DNA from 2 places in the Pseudomonas juntendi genome. Region 2 is predicted to be linked to the other one. Evidence: riboswitches for the same ligand, from Rfam matches in the RefSeq annotation. Region 2 holds a riboswitch; the other holds the start of a gene.

Region 1 (4,683 bases), 2.0 Mb from region 2:
GGCGACCGCCGTGTTCAAGCATCCAGGTAGGCCCCCAGGCAAATCACCAGCAACCACAGCCATACGCCGCGCTGCACCAGGTTCCAGCCACGCTCGATGGCGTCGGCATCGGCCGCCGGCCCCTCGCCCAGGCGTGGCCGCTCGTGCAGCTCGCCGTGGTACACCGCCGGGCCGCCGAGTTCGACACCTAACGCACCTGCACCGGCCGCCATGACCGGGCCGGCGTTGGGGCTGTCCCACAAGGGGCCCTGCTTGCGCCAGCAGGCCAGGGCCACACGGGTTTTGCCGAGCAGCGCATAAGTCAGCGCCACCAGCCTGGCGGGAATATAGTTGAGCACGTCGTCGATGCGCGCTGCGCACCAGCCAAAGCGCTCGAAACGCGCATTGCGGTAACCCCACATGGCATCGAGGGTATTGCTCAGGCGGTACAACACCACGCCCGGCGCACCGGCCACCACGAACCAGAACAGCGCAGCGAATACAGCGTCGCTGCCATTTTCCAGCACCGACTCGGTGGCTGCCCGCGCTACCGCAGGCGCGTCCAGCTCGCGGGTTTCACGGCTGACCAGAAAACCTACCCGGCGCCGCGCTTCGTCCAGGTCGCCCTGGCGCAACGCCTGAGCCACTGGCAGCACATGTTCGCCCAGGCTGCGCAGCCCCACAGCGCAGTACAACGCCAGCACATCAACCAGCCAGCCAATGCAGGGCAGCCAGGACAGCACCAGCGCCACCAGGGTCAGCGGCACCACGGCCAGAAACCAGGCGCTGACACCGTGGCTGCGCCAACCGCGGCCACCGGCATTCAGGCGCCGCTCCAGGTGATTGGCCATGTTGCCGAAAGCCACCAGTGGGTGGCGGCGCTGCGGCTCGCCCAGCAACGCATCCAGGGCCACGCCAGCCACGGTCAGCATAGCCACGCTCATTGGCACTCTCCCCATTGGTTTTCGAACAGCATTTCACTCAAGGGCCGCTGCTGGGCCCAGTTTTCCTGGACCAGCATGGGCGCCGGGTAGAACGCCGTAACCGGCCCCAGGCACAGCACTGCCACCGGTTTGGCCCCCGCCGGCATACCCAGCAGGTCCGCCAGGGCCTGCGGGTCGAACAGCGACACCCAGCCCATGCCCAGGCCTTCACCACGTGCTGCCAGCCACAGGTTCTGAACGGCACAGGCCAGCGACGCCAGGTCCATTTCAGGGAGGGTACGGCGACCGAAGATGTGCGGCTCGCGGTTGTCCATCAAGGCCGCCACCAGCACCTCGGCACAGTCGTTGATGCCTTCCACCTTCAGTTTCATGAACGCGTCGGAGCGCTCGCCCAGGGCCTGGGCAGTGCGCACCCGCTCCGCCTCGACCAAGGCCTGGATCTGCCCGCGCAGTTCACGCCGGGTGATACGAATGAAACGCCAGGGCTGCATGAGCCCGACGCTCGGCGCCTGGTGGGCAGCGGCCAGCAGGCGAGCCAGCACAGCCGGCGCCACGTCCCCACCCGCGAAATGGCGCATATCGCGGCGCTCGCCGATGGCCCGGTAGATGGCAGCGCGCTCGGCGGCGCTAAAGGCGTGTTCGCTCATGGCCGTAACAGTGCCGCCGCCGCAGGCGGGTTGGAGGGGAAATAGAAATGCACATAGGAGGCGGTCAGCCGCCCGATCCGGTACACCGCTTCATTGCCGCGGCCGCCGTTGGGGCTCAGGCCGCGGGCAATCGGGTCCAGCCCGGTCGTGGTCAGGGAATGGTGGTAGGTGTGCCCGCGCAAGGTGCCTTCCGGCAACTCCACTGCCTGCAAGGCCAAGGCCGCCAGGCGCTTCTGCATGGTCGCCTCCCCTGGCAGCAGGCCGAGCAGTTCGGCGCGCTCGCCGGCCACGTCGGTCAACGCCTCGAGCAGGTACAGCATGCCGCCACATTCGGCCAGCAGCGGCTTGCCCTGGGCATGGTGGGCGCGGATCGCTGCGCACATCGGCGCGTTCGCCGCCAGCCCGTGATGGTGCAATTCGGGGTAGCCACCTGGCAGGTACAGGCTGTCCACCGCAGGCAGTTCGCGGTCGTGCAGCGGCGAGAAGAAGGCCAGTTGGGCACCCAGGCTGCGCAGCAGGTCGAGGTTGGCACCGTAGGTGAAGGCAAAAGCCTCGTCGCGTGCCACGCCGATACGCACACCGGCCAGCGAGGCTGCGCAGGCGTGTACTGCCGGCTCGGCAAAGCACACCGGTGGCGGCAGCGCCGCATCGCAACTGGCCCCCAATGCTTCGGCGGCGGCGTCCAGGCGGGCATCGAGATCGTTCAGTTCGCTGGCCTGGACCAGGCCCAGGTGCCGGCTGGGCAATTCGATGCCACGCTCGCGGGACAACCCGCCATACCAGCGCAAGCCTTCGGTCAGGCTGCCTTCCAGCAGCTGTGCGTGGCGCAGGCTGCCGACCCGGTTGGCCAGCACCCCGGCAAACGGCAGGTCGGCCTGGTAGCGCGCCAGGCCCAGGGCCAGCGCGCCGAAGGTCTGGGCCATGGCCGTGCCGTCGATCACTGCCAGCACCGGCACACCGAAATGGCGTGCCAGGTCGGCACTGGAGGGGGTGCCATCGAACAACCCCATCACCCCTTCGATCAGGATCAGGTCGGCCTCCCCTGCCGCTTCCCACAACAGCCGGCGGCTTTCCTCCGCGCCGATCATCCACAGGTCCAGCTGGTACACCGGTGCGCCACTGGCCCGCTCCAGAATCATGGGGTCAAGAAAGTCCGGCCCGCACTTGAACACCCGCACCTTGCGCCCGCGGTTACGGTGCAGGCGGGCCAGTGCGGCGGTGACGGTGGTCTTGCCCTGGCCGGAGGCGGGAGCCGCGATCAGCACGGCTGGGCAGTGGCGCGCCTGGCTCACAGCTCTACGCCTTTCTGTGCGCGGATGCCGGCCTGGAAGGCGTGCTTGAGCATGCCCATCTCGGTCACGGTGTCGGCCAGCTCGACCATTTCAGGCTTGGCCCCGCGGCCAGTGACGATCACATGCTGCATCGGCGGCCGGGCCTGGATGTCGGACAGGACCTGGTCAAGGTCGAGGTAGCCGTGCTTGAGGGCGATGTTCAGCTCGTCCAGCACCACGAACTGCACGCTGGGGTCCTGCAGCAGCTGACGGGACACCGCCCAGGCGGCTTCGGCGGCGACGATGTCGCGCTGGCGGTCCTGGGTTTCCCAGGTGAAGCCTTCGCCCATCACGTGGTAGCGCACCTGCTCGGGGAAGCGGCGGAAGAACAGCTCTTCACCGGTGCTGTTGCGGCCTTTGATGAACTGCACCACACCACACTGCATGCCATGGCCCAGGGCCCGCGCAAGCATGCCGAAGGCCGAGCTGCTCTTGCCTTTGCCATTGCCAGTCAGCACCAGCAGCAGGCCGCATTCGTTGGGGGAGTTGGCGATACGTTCGTCGATGACTGCCTTCTTGCGCAGCATGCGCGCCAAGTGGCGTTCGTCGCGTTCGGTGGGTTCGCTCATCAGGGTTCTCCGCTGGCTGTCACCACGGCAACGCGCGGCAATAAAGAGTAGGCAGGCAGACGGAGAACGCGCAGGGGCCATGGCAAGGGGCCACGGTGCACCGCGCATCACCCTCCGTGATGCCGTTGGCAGATATCAGGCCGGTCTCCGGGCTTGTGAGGGGGCCTTGGCCCTGGCCTGCGCGCCTTCCCGGGTAAACACCCAGTGGCCCTGCGCGGCCGCGACTCACCTACCGTTGCGGGGGCAGCGCCGGACTCGCGCCTTGCTGGCGCCCACCGGCTTCCCAGTTTCACCCTGCCCAGTCGGGGCTGGCAGGGCACCTGAAACACGCGCGAAGGTTAGAGGGTTGTACCGGGAGCGTCAATCGGAGTGGGCAGGGAGTGCGAACTTGCAAAGCGGCGACGCTGGCCAATTCTCCAGGCTGTGCCACACTGATAGCACATAGCCATCACGCGCGACTGTACGCCACTACAATGACAAAAGGAGAGTGCAGCATGCGAGGCCACCTCATCAACAACCCGAACCTGGAGTTCCTTGGCCCGGTGCTGGAACGCTGGGTCGACTGCATTGACCGTTGCAACCAGTTTTACGGCGATGGCGAGGCACCTTACTGGCACGGCGCGGCTGCCAATGCCGGGGTGCTGGCAGCCGCGGCGTGGGAGGCTGAGCTGGCGGCGTTACAGCAGTTTGCCGGCAAGAAGCAGCGCGATGAAGGTGACCATGAGGGGCGCTGCGATCTGTCGATCAGCAGTGCTGACCAAGTGCTGTACCTGAGCGTGGGTCAGCGGTGGCCAAGGCTGGCGAAGCTGGACATGGCAGCTGCATTGCAGGAAACCGCTGTGCGCGCCCGGCAGGTGGCCTACCCCAGCCAGTTGAAGGCGGGGGCTTTGTTCATCAGCCCATGGAAAGCTGGCCAGCACGCCAGCCCTGAAGAGTTGCAGGACATGGTCGACGACTTGCAGAAACACAGCGCGTGCGCGGTGGCCTGGTACTTCCCGTATGCGTACCGCAAGTTACATAACGAGCTGGGGCAGTACTTTCCGGGGGTGGCGTTGTTGCTGAAGCAGGCTTGAAACAACGTGGGCGTTGAAACCGCATAGGTATTCGTTCGCGTAGGCCGCGCCGAGTCACCTTTCCGCCCTTACGGCGGGTTACTTTGGTCTTGGCCAAAGTAACCAAAGCCGCCCGCTCCCGTCATCCGGCCCCTACGCTG
Region 2 (4,683 bases):
GAGTCGGCGCCGAAGGTGAAGGCATCCAGCGCGCGGCGATGCCACAGGCACACCAGCAAGCCGAACAGTGCCACTGGCACGGCTAGCCATACTGCGGGCCAGCGCACGCCACTGAGGTTGCCCAGTAGCCAGAACAGGATGCCCCGTGCCTGCTCGGCGGTGGCCGACTTGGTGATCAGGAATGCCGTCAGGGCATTGAACAGTTGCGACCCGGCGATACCAGCCAGAATCACCTGGGCGTTATTGCTGCCAGGGCCTGCCGCGCGGGCCAGCACCAGCACCAGGGCAAAGGCCGCCAGGGCACCGATGAAGGCGCCGGCCGACATGCTCAAAGCCAGGCTGCCCAGGCCCAGCAGGCCAACCAGTACGGCACCGGTCGAAGCGCCGGCGGACAGCCCCAGCAGGTAGGGCTCGGCCAGGGGATTGCGCAGCAGCGCCTGGAGGATCACGCCGCAGGTGGCCAGGCCGGCACCGCAGGCCGCCGCAACCAGTGTGCGGGTCAGGCGATAGTTCCAGATGATCCCGGCATCGATCGGGTCGACCGGATAACCGGCTTGCCACAGCTGGTTGGCCAGCACCTGGCCGACCACGCGCGGTGCCAGGCCGGTTTCGCCAATGGCTGTGCCGGCGAGCAGGGCCGCCAGCAGTGCGGCCACGGCCAGGCCGATACAGGCTGACAGTCGACTGATCACTGGCTGGCTTTACCGCTGGCAAAAGCGGCCGCCAACGTTTGCACGCCACGGAACAGGCGGATACCCGCCTGCATGGCGTCGGCGTCGAGGATGATGATGCGGTCGTGTTTCACCGCGTCCATGTTGCGGGTTACCGGGTCGCTGCGCAGGAATGCCAGCTTCTTCTGGTAGTCGTCGGCGGGGAAACGCCGGCGGTCCATGCGGGCGATGATCAGCCAGGTGGGGTTGGCCCTGGCCAGGGTTTCCCAACCTACGGTGGGCCACTCCTCGCTGGACTCGACCACATTGCGCACCCCCAGGGTGCGCAGCATGAAGTCGGCGACCCCTTGGCGGCCCGCGACGTAAGGGTCGATGACCAGGTTGGCGCTGGAGAACCAGAACAGTGCCGAGGTGCCCGACAGGTCCTTGCCCGCCAATTGCGCGCGGGCGCTGTCCAGGCGGCCTTTGAGCTCGGCGTTCAGGGCCACGCCGCGCGCCTGTACATCGAAGATCTCCGCCAGCTGGCTGACGCTCTTGTAGATACTGTCGACCTGGAACGCCTGCAGGCGGGTGCCGTCGGCACCGATCAGGTTGTCCTTGCCCTCACAGTCCGAGGGCAACAGGTAGGTGGGGATGTTCAGTTCGGCGAACTGTTCGCGCGTACCGACCACACCCTGCGGCCCGACCATCCACTCGAACTGCACGGCCACCAGTTGCGGGCGTTGGCCAACCACCGCCTCGAAACTGGGTTCGTTGTCGGCCAGGCGCGGTACCGTGGCGTTCATGGCCTGGTATTCGGGCAACACATTGTTGAACCACAGCGAACTCGCCGCCAGCTTGTCACCCAGGCCCAGGGCATAGAGCATCTCGGTGCCGGCCTGGCCGATGGTCACGGCGCGCTGTGGCGCCTGGGCAAAGCTCTGCGGCTTACCGCAGTTGTCCACCGTCAGCGGGTACTGGGTGGCGGCGGCCTGGGCCAGGCCGCTGAGGCTGAGGCCGGCAAGCAGGGTGGCGAAGCGGGGCAGCATGCTGGGCGATCTCCTATCGGACAGTTCACGGAATGAACGCACGGACAGACATCGCCGCGCCCTTGCCAGCGGCAAAGGCAACACAATGGCCAATCCCGGGCACCCCGCCGGTTGGTGAATGTTGGCCGGCAGGTCTCCTGACTGGTGCGTCACGGCCCGGCTCCGGCCTTCCCGGGTAGTACACCCAGTGGCGTCGATGGAGCAGGCTCGGCACTTACAGTTGCGGGGGCAGTTCCGTTTGGCCCGTGTTGGCGGGCCGGGGATTCCCTATTGATTCCGTGATGGAAACCGGCGGCCCGCATGGTAGACCATCGCGCCGCCGGGTGAAAACGCTTTTCAGAAGTACTTCAGCCAGCGGATGTCGCGCCGCCGCTGTTTCAGCCGGGCGAACCAGTGCACCGGCCGGTACAGCGAAGCCGCCAGCAACAGCGCCACGCACCATACCGCCGCGACGCCGTCGAAGCCGAAATAGCTGCCGTGGTTGCTGCCGAACAGCGCCACGCAGGCCAGGTACAGCAGCTTCAGCACATACAGGTGCAGCAGGTAGAGGAACATCGGCGCTGCACCGAACACCGCCAGGGCGCTGATCCAGCGGGCCTGGCCGGCGCGCTCGAATGCGCGCAGCAACAGCAGGCCGCAGCCCAGGGTCAGTGCCAGGAACAACAGCGAAGGCGGGTACTTGGTGAGGTTGAAGAAGCTCATCAGGGTGTGTGTGAGCGTGGGGTAGCTGCTCCACGCGGCTTCGCCATAGCCGTTGAATACGCGCAGCACGAAAAAGCCCAGCAGCGCCAGCAGCCCGCCAAGCAGCAGGCAGCGCTGACGTGGCCCGGCCTGGCTGCCGCGGGCAAACCATGGCCCAAGGCAGTAGCCCAGGGCGATCACCCCGATCCACGGCAGTACCGGGTAGGACGTGCGCAGCCGCAGCGTGTCGGACAACGTCAGCCAGCCGCGGTCATGCAGAATCGCCCAGGGCACGTGCAGGGCAGACCCCGGGGCAAAGTGCAGGCTGTCGAGCAGGTTATGCCCGGCAATGATGACGGCACTCACGCCGAGCAGCGCCGGGCGTGGCAGCCACACCAGCAACGACAGGGCGAGCATGCTGATGCCGATGGCCCAGATCACCTGCAGGTAGATCACCGTGGGCGGCAGCTGGAACGTCCAGGCAAAGTTGACCAGGGTGAACTCCAGCGCCACCAGAAACAGCCCGCGCTTGAACAGGAACGCCGCGACATCGCCACGGCCCTGGCGCTTTTCGCCATACAGCCAGGCCGAGAGCCCGGTCAGCAGCACGAACACCGGCGCGCACAGGTGCGCCAGGGTACGGCTGGCGAACAGTGCCGGCTCGGTGGTATCGATGGCCATCGGGTCGCTGACCTGGCGGTGCAGGAAGAAGGTTTCGCGCACGTGGTCCAGGAGCATGAACAGGATTACCAGACCGCGCAGGGCGTCGATGCTCTGCAGGCGCTGGTTGAGTTGGGTGGGACTGGGGCTGGCGCTTGTCATGGAGGGTCGCTGATGAAAAAAAGCCTGAATGAAATGTTATGTTATATCCATATGGCCATGCACGGGTAGGTTTTTTGCTCAGCGCCGGGTTGGCTTTTCGCCGTGAAGCTGCGCTACGCCAACCCGGGCTGCCCGCTTCAGAAGCTGTAGTCCAGCGTCGCAAAGTAGGAACGTGGCGTTCCCATCAGCCATTGCTGGCCGCTGAACGCCGCCTGCACATATTCGCGGTCGAACAGGTTGTTCACCTGCAACCCCACTTTCACCTGCGGCAGAACCTGCCAGCCGATCGTGGCGTCGACCACGGTATAGCCTGGGGCGCTCTGGGTATTGGCGTTATCGGCGTAACGTTCATCCACATAGCGCGCGCCCACCCCCAACTCGATCTGCTGGCCAATACCTTTGCTCAGCCACAGGTTGGCAGTGCGCCGAGGCACGTTGGCCGGGCGGTTGCCGGCACGGTCCTGCACCGCTGCGCCCACCTGTTCGTCAAACGCGTCATACCGGGCGCGCAGCAGCGCTGCGTTGGCAGACACCCGCCACTGGTGGGCCAGCGCCAGTTCCACGGTTGCCTCCAGCCCATCCGACGTCTGCTGGCCAGCCTGTTGGGGCTGGTGCGTGAGGGGGTCGTCTACCAGCAGCTTCTGCTTGACGATGTGGTAGGCCGCCAAGGTCCATTCGCCATCCCCGCCCCAGAAACGTTGCTTGAGGCCCACCTCGGTCTGTTTCGCCTGGGTGAGGTCGTAGTGCATCTGGTTGGGGCTGAGGCTTATCAGGTTGTTGACCCCATCCTCGCTGGTGGAGTACTGGCCATACAGCGACAGCGCGTCACTGAGTGCATACACCAGCCCCGCACGCCAGTTGCCACCTTGCAGGCTGCGGTCGCTGCGGCTGGCATTGGTCAGGTTGTCGCGGTCGATGTGGTGCTGGTCGCGGCGCACCCCGGTCACCAGCGACAGGCGCTCAGTGAGTTGCAGGCGGTTTTCGCCGAACAGGGCAAAGGTATGGGTGGTGGACAGGCTTTGCGGGCGCAGCGGCGACCCGCTGTGGAATACGCCCGGCTGCGGCTGCCACGGGTCGATGTAGTCACCGCCTACGTCGTTGTAGGGGCTGTTGCTGTCGACGTTGAAGCGCACCTTGTTGTACTCGGCGCCGAGCACGGTTCTGCTGGCCAGGCCGAACAGCGAATGGTCGAGGGTGAAGGTCTGGCGGTCGCCGAACTGCTCCTGGTCGTGCTTGATTTCCAGGTAGCTGCCGCGCAGCAACTGCTGGCGCCCGGCGTCCCATTCATACTGCTCGGCGTTGCGCCAATGGCGGCGGCTACTGATGTAGTACAGCTGGTTGCTGGCGCTGAGGTGGTCGTTGAGTGCCCAGTCGGTGGTCAGGCGGGTCCACTGGTCGTCGTAGCGCTGCACGTCGTTCTGCAGGTTGTAGTTTTTCTTGCGCAGGCTGCTGCGGTAATGGCCGTCGATCAGCGGCGTGCC

What was found. Region 2 has a riboswitch for cobalamin ahead of L1P09_RS14950 (ABC transporter substrate-binding protein). Riboswitches for the same ligand answer to the same signal wherever they lie in the genome.
Region 1: linked by a shared signal. The riboswitch ahead of cobO (cob(I)yrinic acid a,c-diamide adenosyltransferase) and the one ahead of L1P09_RS14950 (ABC transporter substrate-binding protein) in region 2 are both predicted to bind cobalamin.

Annotation. Positions count from the first base shown of each region.
Region 1 is NZ_CP091088.1:1,232,614-1,237,296, reverse strand. Features, by position in the region: gene cobD (threonine-phosphate decarboxylase CobD) at 1-22, opposite strand, end outside; gene cbiB (adenosylcobinamide-phosphate synthase CbiB) at 15-923, opposite strand; gene bluB (5,6-dimethylbenzimidazole synthase) at 920-1,570, opposite strand; gene L1P09_RS05630 (cobyrinate a,c-diamide synthase) at 1,567-2,862, opposite strand; gene cobO (cob(I)yrinic acid a,c-diamide adenosyltransferase) at 2,859-3,470, opposite strand; cobalamin riboswitch at 3,592-3,809, opposite strand; gene L1P09_RS05620 (hypothetical protein) at 3,965-4,543, shown strand.
Region 2 is NZ_CP091088.1:3,217,068-3,221,750, reverse strand. Features, by position in the region: gene L1P09_RS14955 (FecCD family ABC transporter permease) at 1-689, opposite strand, end outside; gene L1P09_RS14950 (ABC transporter substrate-binding protein) at 689-1,699, opposite strand; cobalamin riboswitch at 1,810-2,007, opposite strand; gene L1P09_RS14945 (DUF1624 domain-containing protein) at 2,036-3,202, opposite strand; gene L1P09_RS14940 (TonB-dependent receptor) at 3,340-4,683, opposite strand, start outside.